4 regions of the Lysinibacillus sp. FSL K6-4013 genome follow, and region 2 is predicted to be linked to each of the others. Evidence: riboswitches for the same ligand, from Rfam matches in the RefSeq annotation. Region 2 holds a riboswitch; each other region holds the start of a gene.

Region 1 (3,137 bases), 420 kb from region 2:
GATAGCGAGACAGGCGAAGCCCTGCACGGAGCGGTAGCGGAGGAGCGATTCGGCGCTCGCCCACAGGAAAGCAAGTAGCCTGCAACGGAAATCCATTTCTACCTTTCAATTGACTGTTTTGTTTTTCAACACTAAGGAGGGCTATTTCGCTGATGAAATAGCTCTATTTTTGCTAAATTTGTAAAGGGTTTAACGTAATTTTCAGTGAAAAAAAGATTATACTGTAGAAAGAACGAATAATAGGGGCGGTTACTATGAAAACAGTTGTTGTTTTAGGCGGCGGTATTACAGGACTATGTACAATGCATTATTTGCAACGTCAAGTGAAGGAACATAATTTAGATGTTCGTCTAGTACTTATAGAAAAAAATACATATTTAGGAGGCAAATTATATTCGGCACATGAACAAGGTTTCATCATGGAAACAGGTGCTGATTCTATTGTAGCGCGTCACCAAGGTGTTATGGAACTTGTACAGGAGCTTGATTTTGAAGCGGAACTAGTCTACAACGAAACAGGTATTTCTTATATTTATACGAATAATGAGTTACACGCTATTCCAGCAGATTCAACTTTTGGAATACCGATGAGTTTGACATCCTTAGAGGAAAGTACACTCATTTCCGAGCAAGGGAAAAAAGAAGCGTTGAAGGATTTAACATTACCTAACGATCGCTTCACAAAGGAAAGTTCAATCGGTGAATTTTTAACTTACTATTTAGGAGAGGAACTGGTGAAAAATCAAATTGCACCAGTCCTTGCAGGTGTTTATTCGGGAGATTTACATCAGCTTTCTATTGGCTCTACTTTACCGTATCTGATTGATTATAAGAATGATTATGGAAGTATTATTAGAGGCTTTGATGCGAATCGTGAGCAATTTGTTAAAGCAGCGAACAAAAAATTTATATCCTTTAAAAATGGTTTATCTTCTTTAATTGATCGACTTGAACAAACATTATCCGATGTAGAAATCATCAAGGGCGTTACTACTCTAAATGTTAAAAAACAAGATAAGAACTATACAATTTCCTTAGCCAATGGTGAAATTATTGAGTCAGAATATGTCGTTTTAGCATTACCGAACGATACTGTCCAAAATCTACTACAGGATGAATCTTTAAATCGCTATTTTGACCAATTTACGACAGCGTCAGCGATTACTATTTATTTAGGTTTTGATGTGCCGGACTCTAGATTACCAGCAGATGGAACGGGCTATATTGTTTCCCATAATTCAGACGTTACTTGTAATGCAGCTACTTGGACTAGTCGCAAATGGAAGCATACATCGAAAGAAAATAAATTACTTGTGCGACTCTTTTATAAGAGCATCAATCCAGCCTATGAGCAACTACGTGCCATGACGGATGAAGAATTGGCAGCAGTTGCTTTAGAAGATGTGAGAAAGAGCCTAGGAATAGAAGAACAGCCAACCGTTGTAAATGTAACAAAATGGATTGATCAAATGCCTAAATATGATCTAGCGCATCGTGAAGCATTACAAGGGTTACTACATGAATTACATGAAAAATATCCAAATTTATCCATTGCTGGGTGCTCATATTTTGGCGTAGGTATTGGTGCTTGCATTCAAAATGGGAAAAAAATTGGTGAAGAGCTTGCAAAGGAACTTGCCAATTTCTAAGGTTTTAAGTGGAAAAAAACTTTCTTATGTGAAATAGTCTTGACTCATTCGTCAGTAAACGATATGATTCTTTTAATTATTTAAAAAATTCATACTTAATTCTTATCAAGAGAAGCAGAGGGACTGGCCCATTGAAGCTTCAGCAACCAACTTTATTGTCAGGTGCTAAATCCAGAAGACCGTTGAGTCGAAGATGAGAAGGAACAACAATGATGAATCGTTAAAGCCTTCTTTTTTTATGAAAGAGGGCTTTTTATTATATAGAGACATAGGAAGAGAGGCTAGTTTTATGGGATTGCTTGAAAAGTTAAAAACGCATGTATTGACAGCGGACGGTGCAATAGGCACAGTGCTATATGGCTATGGATTGGAGTATTGCCATGAGGAAATGAATGTTCAGAGACCCGAGTTAATTGAGAAGATTCATAGAGAATATATTGCGGCTGGTGCTGACATCATTCAAACGAATACGTACGGTGCAAATGCCATCAAATTAGCTCGCTATGGATTAGAATCACGTGTCCAACAGTTTAATGAAGCAGCTATTACCATTGCAAAACGAGCAGCGGCAGATGGCGGTCAATTTGTCTTAGGAACAATTGGAGGTATTCGGGGAATTCGTAAAAGTGATGCAACCTTGGATGAAATATTAGCGACTATTGAAGAACAAGCAAGTGTCTTACTGGCAGGGAATCCAGATGGTCTTTTACTCGAAACCTATTATGATTTTGAAGAATTATCAGCAACCTTAAAGATGCTACGAGAAAAAACAAATTTGCCAATTATTGCACAAGTTTCTATGCATGAGCCTGGTGTTTTACAAAATGGGATGTCTTTAAATAATGCTCTCCATGAGCTTGAAGCCCTCGGTGCAGATATTGTTGGCGTCAATTGTCGACTAGGTCCTCACCATACAATTCTAGCATTTGAAGGTGTAGAACTTCCTAATAAGGCATTCATGTCTGCCTATCCGAATGCGTCACTTCTTGACTTAGAGGATGGACGTGTCGTTTATGAGTCAGAAGCTGATTATTTTGGTCGAGCAGCTGTTGAATTACGTGACCAAGGTGTACGTTTAATCGGGGGCTGCTGTGGTACTACACCCAAACATATTGCAGCAGCAAAGAAGTATTTAGAAGAGTTATCACCGGTTCAGGAGAAGCATGCGAAACCTGAAAAGATTGAGATTGTACGTGAAGCGGAGCCACCAAAGTATGAGCCTCTTCATGAAAAAGTAAAACGTGAACGCTCTGTCATAGTAGAGTTGGATACGCCTAGACATTTAGAGATTGATGGATTCCTTGAAGGAGCAAAGCAATTGTATGATGCAGGTGCAGATGTAGTCATGATGGCAGACAATTCACTGGCCTCACCACGGATTAGCAATATTGCAATGGGAGCATTGTTGAAGAGTACACATGGTGTACGCCCACTAACACATATTACATGTCGAGACCGTAACTTAATTGGTCTTCAATCGCATTTAAT
Region 2 (3,137 bases):
TACTTTTAATGTTACGCTTTCTTTGCTATCTGTTTGATCGCCAGATGCTGATTTTTCATCTTCTTTTTTATCTGTACCGCAAGCTGCTAATGCTAGTACAAGTATTGATAAAAATAATCCTGCTAATAACTTTTTCATTTATGACACTCCCTTTTATTTGTTTAAAATATGTTAGCGGTAAAAACCGGAATAACCTCATTTCCGTGCTAGCGTTTATCAATTTTCTCGGTAATTAAATCACCAATCCATTGAATAATAAATACGACTACTAAGATCAAAATAGTTGCCATTAATGTCACATCTTGGCGATTTCGCTGGAAGCCGTCTAAGAAGGCTAAGTTACCAAGACCACCTGCACCGATAATTCCTGCCATCGCAGTATAACCTACAAGAGCAACAGCCGTTACCGTGATACCAGAAATCAAAGCTGGTAATGATTCAGGGACCAATACTTTCCAAATAATTGTAGAAGTTTTTGCTCCCATTGAACGGGCTGCTTCAATAACACCTTTATCAATTTCACGTAACGCAATTAATACCATACGAGCATAAAACGGTGCTGCACCGATAATTAAAGCAGGTAACGCCGCATTGGCACCTCGAATTGTACCTAGTAAAAACTTCGTAAATGGAATTAATAAAATGATTAATACAATAAATGGAATGGAACGGAAAATATTAACGAGTGATCCTGTTAAAAAGTTAACGATTTTATTTGCCCATAACTGATTGGGACTTGTTAAAAATAGAACGATACCAATGACTAACCCAAGAATAAATGTCACAACCGTTGATATAGCTGTCATGTATAAAGTTTCATACGTAGCTTGCCACATATTTTCCCAGTCTACATTCGGAAAGAGATTAGTTAGCATTTGCAATCACCTCCGTTTGTACTTCGACTGTATTTAAATAACGAAGGGCTTCTGCCACGTTTGTCTTTGAGCCATCAATTTGCACAATTAATGTACCGTAGGCACCATTTTTTGTTTGGGAAATGTTTCCATGAACAATACTTACTTCTACATCAAATTGTTTCACAAGATGTGAGATGACAGGCTGTTCTGTTTTTTCACCAACAAAAATTAATTTGACAAGTTGTCCAGTTGGATAGTTTGTTTTAATTTGTGCTACCGTATCCTGTGTTTCCTTAGTGTCTGTAATTTGAGATACAAACTTTTTGGTAATGGCTGCTTGTGGTGCTTGGAAGACTTGTAATACCTCACCACGTTCCACAATTTCGCCTGCCTCCATCACCGCTACACGATGACAAATTTTGCGGATGACATGCATTTCGTGGGTAATCAGGACGATTGTTAAGCCTAAGCGTTCATTTATATCAACGAGTAAATCAAGAATGGCATCCGTTGTTTCAGGATCAAGTGCTGATGTCGCCTCATCACATAGTAAAACCTCTGGATTATTCGCCAATGCACGTGCAATCCCTACACGCTGCTTTTGTCCACCAGAAAGCTGAGATGGATATGCCTTATCGCGCCCTTCTAAGCCTACAAGGGCTATTAATTCCTTCACACGTGCTTCACGTTGAGCCTTTGGAAAGCCTGCGATTTCTAAAGGGAAAGCTATATTTTCGGCAACTGTTCTCGACCAAAGTAAATTGAAATGCTGGAAAATCATACTTACCTTTTGTCTAGCTGCTCTAAGCTTTTGTCCTTTTATCGATGAAAATTCCTGATTGTTCACCGTTACTGTTCCTGCTGTTGGTTTCTCTAAACCGTTTAGTAAACGAATCATGGTGCTTTTACCTGCGCCACTATAGCCGATAATGCCAAAAATTTCACCTTTATTAATAGTAAGGTTGACGTCTTTGACTGCCGTTAATTCGCCATTTGCTGTTTTGTATTTCTTTGTAATATTTTGAAGCTGGATCATAGCGAATACTCCTTTTCTCATATAGAAAACCCCTTCACTCACAGACAAGTAGAAGGGGTCACGTATTATACGTTAAACCGTTCTCTCATCTTTCAAAGAAAAATCTTTGGGTGATTTGGCACCTTTTCACATTGTGATGGTTGCCGGGCTTCATAGGGCACTTCCCTCCGCCACTCTTCATAAGAGTTCGATATATTTAATGTTTTAGTAATATATTTGATACTTTACCACGCTAGTAAAGTTCAGTCAATTGATTTTTTTAACAATTCATATAAAAATGGTACGGATTGAAAGGCATAAATCTTTTCTGTCACTTTTCCGCCATCACTGATGAGTAGACATGGAACACTTTCAATCTGATGCTCATAGGCAATGTGTTCCAAAAAGTTGATATTTGCTTTACCTATTTGTAGCTGTGGCAGTAATTGTTCAATAATGGACATCATTTTAGATGCCACTGCACACGTTCCACACATCGGTGTATATAAATAAAATGCAGTTTTCTCTCCCGACTGTTTAGCCGCTTCCCACTGCTCTGTTGACCATTCTTCCATTTACTCACGCAACCTTACAAAATATATTCATTATGGATTGAAAAATGTGCACGCAGTAAAATCATCGCTAACACTTTTCTTGGTGTTGTTTCTACTTCCTTGTACGTTGGCATTGTGCGCAGATGTTCAGCTTCTGGATAATGTCTGTCCATTAATGCACGTAGCTTATCGCCTGAAGTATCTGCATCAAAAAAAGTAAATAGCTCACAGCCCTCATAGGGATCCAGTAGTTCTTCTAATTGATGCACACCAATTGTACCATTCGTACATAGTATTGTAACATTCTCATTCAAAATAGGCTCAATTTGTAGCTTATCTGAGCGCCCTTCTACTATCAAGCATTTTCCCTCGAACATTACGCCACCTCCATTTAGAGATCCCTACTTATAAGTCATTATATAACAAAAAACGCCGGTAGTTGCCGACGTTTTTCGATTATGGCTTGTCTTATTCAGCGATCATTTCTTCGTATTGCTCTGCTGTCATTAGTTTTTCGACTTCTGATGCATCAGCAGGCTCAACAACGATCATCCATGCTTTTTCATATGGTGATTCATTAACGAATTCTGGGCTATCTTCTAAATCTGCATTTACTTCCACTACAGTACCTGAGATGGGTGCATATAATTCAGAAACAGTTTTTACTGATTCTACGCTACCGAATGGATCATCTGTTTTGATTTCGTCGCC
Region 3 (3,137 bases), 1.9 Mb from region 2:
TATAGAGCTATTTGGAAGGAGGCTGTACATAGCGTTATTCAAGGGGGCAAAGATGACAAATAGAAATGATGATCGGCGCATTGAAGGTCTTGATTTTGCAAGAGCTCTCGCTATGCTTGGTATGTTCATTGTCAATTTTGGCGTCATAACAGGTTCTACAACGAATGGTTCAACACGGTTGATTGCCTTACAAAATATGTTTGAGGGGCGTGCGTCGGCCGTATTTGTCATGCTAGCAGGAATAGGAACAGCCTTAATGACTCGTCAGGCTAGAGAGAGTAAGGACCCAATGCTTCTTCGTCAGAATCGACTTATTTTGTGGAAGAGGTCGCTTTTGTTATTCGTGATAGGGATAGTACTATATGCGATCGGTTGGACAGGAGATATATTACATTATTATGGCGTGTATATGTTTGTTGCCGCATGGTTGATTGCCCAATCTAAGAAAAGGATGATGTTTATTATCGGTGTCATTCTTATCCTTTCACAATGGCTTCAAATTCAATTTAATTACCTTGCTGGCTGGCATCCAACATATGTGTTACTAGAGTATCTGGATTTTTGGACACCAGTAGGATTTATTAGAAATTTGCTGTTTAATGGCTATCACCCACTTTTCCCCTGGATTTGTTTTTTTCTGATCGGCATGTTAATCGGCACATTAGATTTAACAAATCGTACATTACGAAAAATCTTATTGGTGACTGGTTTATTGCTAGTCATCTTGACTGAGGCTTGTTCAACAGTATTCATTAAGATGACAACCATTCATTTATTGGATGTAGAGAGTGCATTGTATTTATTTGATACAGGACCGATTCCACCAAATATGATGTATGTCCTATCTAATTCGGCTTCGGCTATTGTCCTTATCGTGGGCTCCATCTATCTTGTAGAGACATATAAAAATAAAGTCATTCAATCTTTAATCTTAACTGGACAAATGTCTTTAACGCATTATGTTGGCCATGTTTTTATAGGCATTGGAATACTAATTGTTTGCCAAAAGCTGGAGAACCAAACACTTGCTTTTTCTATGTTGTATGCTTGCTGTTACTTTTTAGGATGTGTCTTTGTTTCTGTATGGTGGAGGGCTAAACATCATCGAGGCCCACTTGAATTCATAATGAGGAAATGGAGCTCGTAATAAATTAATGGATTGCCATCTATTTCTCACTGACTAGGCATAAAATACTTTAGGTATAAGGAGTCTTTTAATCTAAATGACACATTACATAGTATTCAACTAGGTTTTCTAATATTTTGTATTGACATTCCTATAGCGGAATTATAGAATTATTTTCAAGAAACGCAGTACTCTTATCAAGAGAGGTGGAGGGACTTGGCCCAATGAAGCCTCGGCAACCGAAAAACAGGTGCCAAATCCAACAGATGGTGTCTGAGAGATAGGAGGGGCTATCAATCAGTTTGATGCGTTGGCCTCTTTATGAACAATAAGGAATAAGAAAGAAGGGGTGTTTCGTATGGCTCAGTCAGTAAAAGTAGATGATAAGAAACTAGAGGCAATTGCGAAGGCGATTCAAAATCTTGAATTTGGTGAAGTGCATATTACGATTCAAGATGGTGTAATTGTGCAAATTAATAGGCTTGAAAAGCAAAGATTTCCGCAGAAAAAATAACAATGATTTCAGTAGAACTTATGTCAAATGGCCACCTATAAGCATGAAGGATATCCTGTGCTTACAAGTGGCCCTTTTTTTGTGTGATAGGCTAGCTATAAAAGCCTTTTGGTATGGGACCGATATGACGGCGATGATAAAGCAAAGGCTCTTTTTGAGCATTTGTAATGTCTACCACCTGCCCAATAAAAATGGTATGGTCGCCCGCATCGATTTGCTGAAATGTTTTACATTGTAAATTAGCTGCTGTATCATGTAGAATCGGTAGTCCTAAAGTGGAAGTTGACCACTGTGCTTGTGCAAAGCGATCAGGGATTTTACTAGCAAAAAGTGTACATAAATGCTCTTGATCACTCGCTAAAATATTGACCGCAAAATTTGGCGCAGCCGTGAAATAAGGATGGAGCTGAGATTTTTTATCGAGTGACCACAAAATAAGGAGCGGGTCGATTGAAACAGATGCAAAGGAATTGACGGTTAAACCAATAGGTTGTGTGTCATGACATGTCGTGACAACTGTTACGCCTGTAGGATAATTACCTAATGCCAATTTAAAGGCAGCTACTAAATCTGTCATTCAAATCACCTCTTTATGAAATTAGTGAACGGAGTTTGTAGGTAAACGAAACTTTTTTTCATATCCTACTAGTAACTCCTTTTCTTGAGTAAATTTTAAACTAATCAAACATATAGGTAAAGGTAATGGGGAAAGAAAGGGGAATGGCCATGACTTTATATTTTGATCATCTGGTTCATCAAGTGGAATCACCAGAAAATATAAAGGTTTTCTTCAATAAACGAAATGTTCATACAGTGAATGGTGGGCAGCACACGATGTGGGGGACTTATAATACGTTAAGCTACTTTGGCTTAAGCTATATTGAACAAATTGCTATTTATGATCGTGATTTATTTGAGCAAGCGGCACAATACCCATATTCCCTACATTATACGTTTAAACGTGATCAAGAGCGCCAGGGATTTTCTCGAATTGCCCTGCGTACAAAAAATATTGAGGAAGAGGGTCGGCGCTTGCGAGCATTGGGCTATGAAGTATATGGGCCAGATGCATGTAGCAGAACAAGACCAGATGGCACAGTGGTAGAATGGAAGCTACTGCATTTTGGTAAGCCAGATCTTCCAATTGATTTTCCATTTTTGATTGAATGGGCGGAGGAAGATGAAGAGCGTTTGGCACAATTAAAGGCAAGTGGTGCCATTGATGTAAAACAGGCTATAACGATGGAATCCGTCCAATTCTATGTCAGGGACATGCAGGCAACCGTTCAGCTGTGGCAAGAGGTGCTACAGCTACCAGAGCCTACGCAATATGAGCAGTATATGTCACTACAGCTACCGAATATGCGGTTAGATTTCTACAAGGAAGAGAGTGCGAAGGCAATGACACTCGGTCATGTCAAAGAGGGACCATTTGGCGTGACATTAAAGGATCCTAAGCGAACAAAGGAAACATTAGTTTGCCCAGGTGCTTTTTAT
Region 4 (3,137 bases), 1.5 Mb from region 2:
TTGAAATGCTGTATGACCAAAAACTTGTTGCCATTTCTTTTCGACTGATGTAAGAAGGTGTTGAATGGATTTATTGTTGACAAAAACGTGTCCTTCATTTAGCTCATATATTAGATAGGATACAATGTTTTGCGCACTATAGATGTTACCCATTTTAAACACTCCTTTATCATCAGTTTTTTGGGAAGAGCAGTTACTGGCTAGGCAACTACTCTTCTATATATTCAAAAGTGAGGGAGCACTTATGAAAACATTTTCCTTTTTAACAATAATTTCCGTACTCTTAACTTATTTCCTAGTATATAGCATGGATTTAATTAAGTCAATAATACATATATAATTACTTGGTATTATTTTTTATAAGGTTCTGATAATTAACGGATGCTGTAAATAGTTGATGTAGCAACGTTTAACGCATTACCAAATGAGGCAAATCGAATGAGAAAATACGTAAACGCTACACCATTCTTCCCTCTGTTCTAAATCTTAAGCTTCTACAGTTTGTTCACTTGTTGTTGCCTGTGTAATGGCTTGATCTAAATCAGCAATAATATCCTCTACTGCCTCTAAACCGATGGATAAGCGAATGAGCGACTCGGTTACACCAGCTTGAACTAATTCGTCTGCTGATAGCTGCTGATGGGTAGTGGAAGCAGGATGTATAATTAATGACTTAGCATCACCTACATTTGCTACATGTGAAAATAGCTTCACGCTATCAATAAGCTTTCGCCCAGCTTCACGTCCACCTTTGATGCCAAATGTAAGCACTGAACCGAAGCCATTTCTTAAATATTTTTTTGCCAACTCATGTGTCGGGAAATCTTCTAGGCCATTATAATTTACATACTCCACAGATGGGTGGTTTTGTAAATATTCAGCCACTGCCAATGCATTCTCATTGTGTTTAGGGATACGCAAATGAAGCGTTTCTAACCCTTGCAATAAATTAAAGGCAGCATCTGCACTTAATGTTGGACCAAAATCACGTAATAATTGTACGCGTAGCTTTGTAGCAAAAGCAGCAGAAGCTGTATCAATTCCATAGCGTAACCCATGGTAAGAAGCATCTGGTTCAGTAAAACCTGGGAATCGCCCACTAGCCCAATCAAACTTACCAGCGTCTACAACAACGCCCCCTAAGGTTGTACCATGGCCTCCTATCCATTTAGTTGCTGAATGAACAACAACATCTGCACCATATTCAATAGGTGTAGAACCATAAGGAGAAGCAAACGTGCTGTCAATAATTAGTGGTAGCCCATTATCATGTGCAATCTTAGCTACTGCTTCAATATCTAAAACCTTTAAGCTTGGATTACCATAAACTTCTGCAAAGACAGCTTTTGTTTTATCAGTAATCACCGCATTGAAATTCTCTGGGTTTGTTTCATCTACAAAAATTGTTTTAATACCATAGTTTGGTAATGTGTTAGCAAATAAATTATACGTACCGCCATATAAAGAACTAGCTGCTACTATCTCATCACCAGCTCCAGCTAGATTTAAAATGGAAAATGCGATAGCCGCTGCACCAGATGAAAGTGCTACTGCTGCTGTTCCACCTTCCAATAAAGCCACACGTTTTTCAAACACATCAACAGTCGGATTGGTAATTCGTGTGTAAATATTCCCTGCTTCCTCTAGGGCAAAAAGACGTTGCGCATGAGCAGTGTCTTTAAATACAAAAGCAGTTGAGCGATAGACTGGAACTGTCCGAGAACCCGTCACTGGGTCTGGCTCTTGACCACCATGTAACAGCAATGTTTCTGGTTTAAAATTTGTCATTGTGTACCTCCAAATGGTTATTTTTTTACGATGGTACCGGAGATGAGGAGGATTTTTCTGTAGAAAACAAAAAACCCTCTTCAGCTAAGAAGAGGGTTGCGGTTGCAAGTTTTCCTCCCCTTATCTGCCAGATCCAAGTTAGAATCTGTAGGAATTAGCACCTTAGTAAGCTCATTACTTACTGGTTGCCGGGCATCATAGGGCCTATCCCTCCGCCGCTCTTGATAAGAGTATGAGATTCAATTTCCATCGTTGTTACACAGTATAAACATAGAGTTTTTTTCTGTCAACATGTAAATTTTATTTTTTCCGAAACTTCTGTCTGCTCTTATACGTAATATGAACGCATACACTATTTTAGAAAAAATTTTGAGAGGAGTATTTTTATGGTAAAGGCCGTGATCATTTTTCTTATGATTGGCTATTTAATAGGCTGTATTCACGGCTCTAAAGTGGCTCAATTTTTATCTGGGGTTGATTTAAAAAAAGCTGGCCACGGAAATGCGGGTGCCTCGAATGCTACTCTTTCCCTTGGCTGGAAATATGGCGTTTTAGTAGCCCTCATTGATATCGGCAAAGGCGTTGTCGCTATTATCGGTGCACATTTTTATCTAGCGGATGCCACTCATTTGACACAAGAACAAATATGGCTGCTTACTTACATTATGGCTGCTGGGGTTATTTTAGGTCATAATTTCCCATTCTATATGGGCTTCAACGGCGGGAAAGGAACGGCCTCCATCATTGGTATTTTACTTGCTGTTGATTGGAAGATTGGTTTATTTGCACTTATTTTATTTGTTATTTTATCCTTTGCAACAAATTATTTAATTGTAGGTGTTCTAGAATTTTATCTCGTTTTTTGTACAGCAACTTATTTATGGATTCCAGGCATTGGCCCAACCATTATAGCTGTCCTTCTTTTTGGCATAGCTATCATCCTGCATATAGAAAATATTAAACGTTTAGTTAATGGGACAGAGCCTAAAGTAACTACTGCTTTTAAGAAAAAGAAATAATATTTTATGGATATTTTTGTATTTTGTGTGACCATATATTTTCTCTTTATCTACTAATATTGCTGTAAAAAACATCTATTTTACACAGGTTTTTTTCTACAATAAAATAGACATATTCTTATCTTAATAAAACATTACGGAGTCCGATGTTATGGATAATAATCGTCATTTTTATCGTAGAAAGGATGAGAAATTATGTCTTCACCAAAACAAGCAGCTACAAAACGTAACTTAAAGCCTCTATGGATTGGCTTAGCATTCGCTTTACTAATCATTATTACTTTTTTACCTAATAACGGCGATTTACCTATAGCTGGGCAACGAGCTTTA

Evidence for each region. A riboswitch is a leader RNA that binds a small molecule or an ion and turns the genes downstream of it on or off. The one in region 2 is predicted to bind S-adenosylmethionine.
Region 1: it holds a riboswitch for S-adenosylmethionine, as region 2 does, so the genes downstream of both, MHB39_RS20210 (bifunctional homocysteine S-methyltransferase/methylenetetrahydrofolate reductase) here and MHB39_RS18180 (methionine ABC transporter ATP-binding protein) in region 2, are expected to answer to the same signal.
Region 3: it holds a riboswitch for S-adenosylmethionine, as region 2 does, so the genes downstream of both, MHB39_RS08425 (YezD family protein) here and MHB39_RS18180 (methionine ABC transporter ATP-binding protein) in region 2, are expected to answer to the same signal.
Region 4: it holds a riboswitch for S-adenosylmethionine, as region 2 does, so the genes downstream of both, MHB39_RS02080 (O-acetylhomoserine aminocarboxypropyltransferase/cysteine synthase family protein) here and MHB39_RS18180 (methionine ABC transporter ATP-binding protein) in region 2, are expected to answer to the same signal.

What each region holds. Positions count from the first base shown of each region.
Region 1 covers NZ_CP152031.1:4,078,089-4,081,225, reverse strand. The annotation lists gene MHB39_RS20215 (protoporphyrinogen oxidase) at 255-1,649, shown strand; SAM riboswitch class I at 1,749-1,849, shown strand; gene MHB39_RS20210 (bifunctional homocysteine S-methyltransferase/methylenetetrahydrofolate reductase) at 1,939-3,137, shown strand, end outside.
Region 2 covers NZ_CP152031.1:3,658,705-3,661,841, forward strand. The annotation lists gene MHB39_RS18170 (MetQ/NlpA family ABC transporter substrate-binding protein) at 1-138, opposite strand, end outside; gene MHB39_RS18175 (methionine ABC transporter permease) at 207-875, opposite strand; gene MHB39_RS18180 (methionine ABC transporter ATP-binding protein) at 865-1,893, opposite strand; SAM riboswitch class I at 1,976-2,079, opposite strand; gene MHB39_RS18185 (thioredoxin family protein) at 2,136-2,447, opposite strand; gene MHB39_RS18190 (hypothetical protein) at 2,462-2,803, opposite strand; gene gcvH (glycine cleavage system protein GcvH) at 2,895-3,137, opposite strand, start outside.
Region 3 covers NZ_CP152031.1:1,755,139-1,758,275, forward strand. The annotation lists gene MHB39_RS08415 (TetR/AcrR family transcriptional regulator) at 1-63, shown strand, start outside; gene MHB39_RS08420 (heparan-alpha-glucosaminide N-acetyltransferase domain-containing protein) at 53-1,147, shown strand; SAM riboswitch class I at 1,318-1,413, shown strand; gene MHB39_RS08425 (YezD family protein) at 1,485-1,640, shown strand; gene MHB39_RS08430 (flavin reductase family protein) at 1,732-2,217, opposite strand; gene MHB39_RS08435 (VOC family protein) at 2,367-3,137, shown strand, end outside.
Region 4 covers NZ_CP152031.1:416,942-420,078, reverse strand. The annotation lists gene MHB39_RS02085 (hypothetical protein) at 1-153, opposite strand, end outside; gene MHB39_RS02080 (O-acetylhomoserine aminocarboxypropyltransferase/cysteine synthase family protein) at 487-1,788, opposite strand; SAM riboswitch class I at 1,906-2,019, opposite strand; gene MHB39_RS02075 (glycerol-3-phosphate acyltransferase) at 2,175-2,807, shown strand; gene MHB39_RS02070 (DASS family sodium-coupled anion symporter) at 3,003-3,137, shown strand, end outside.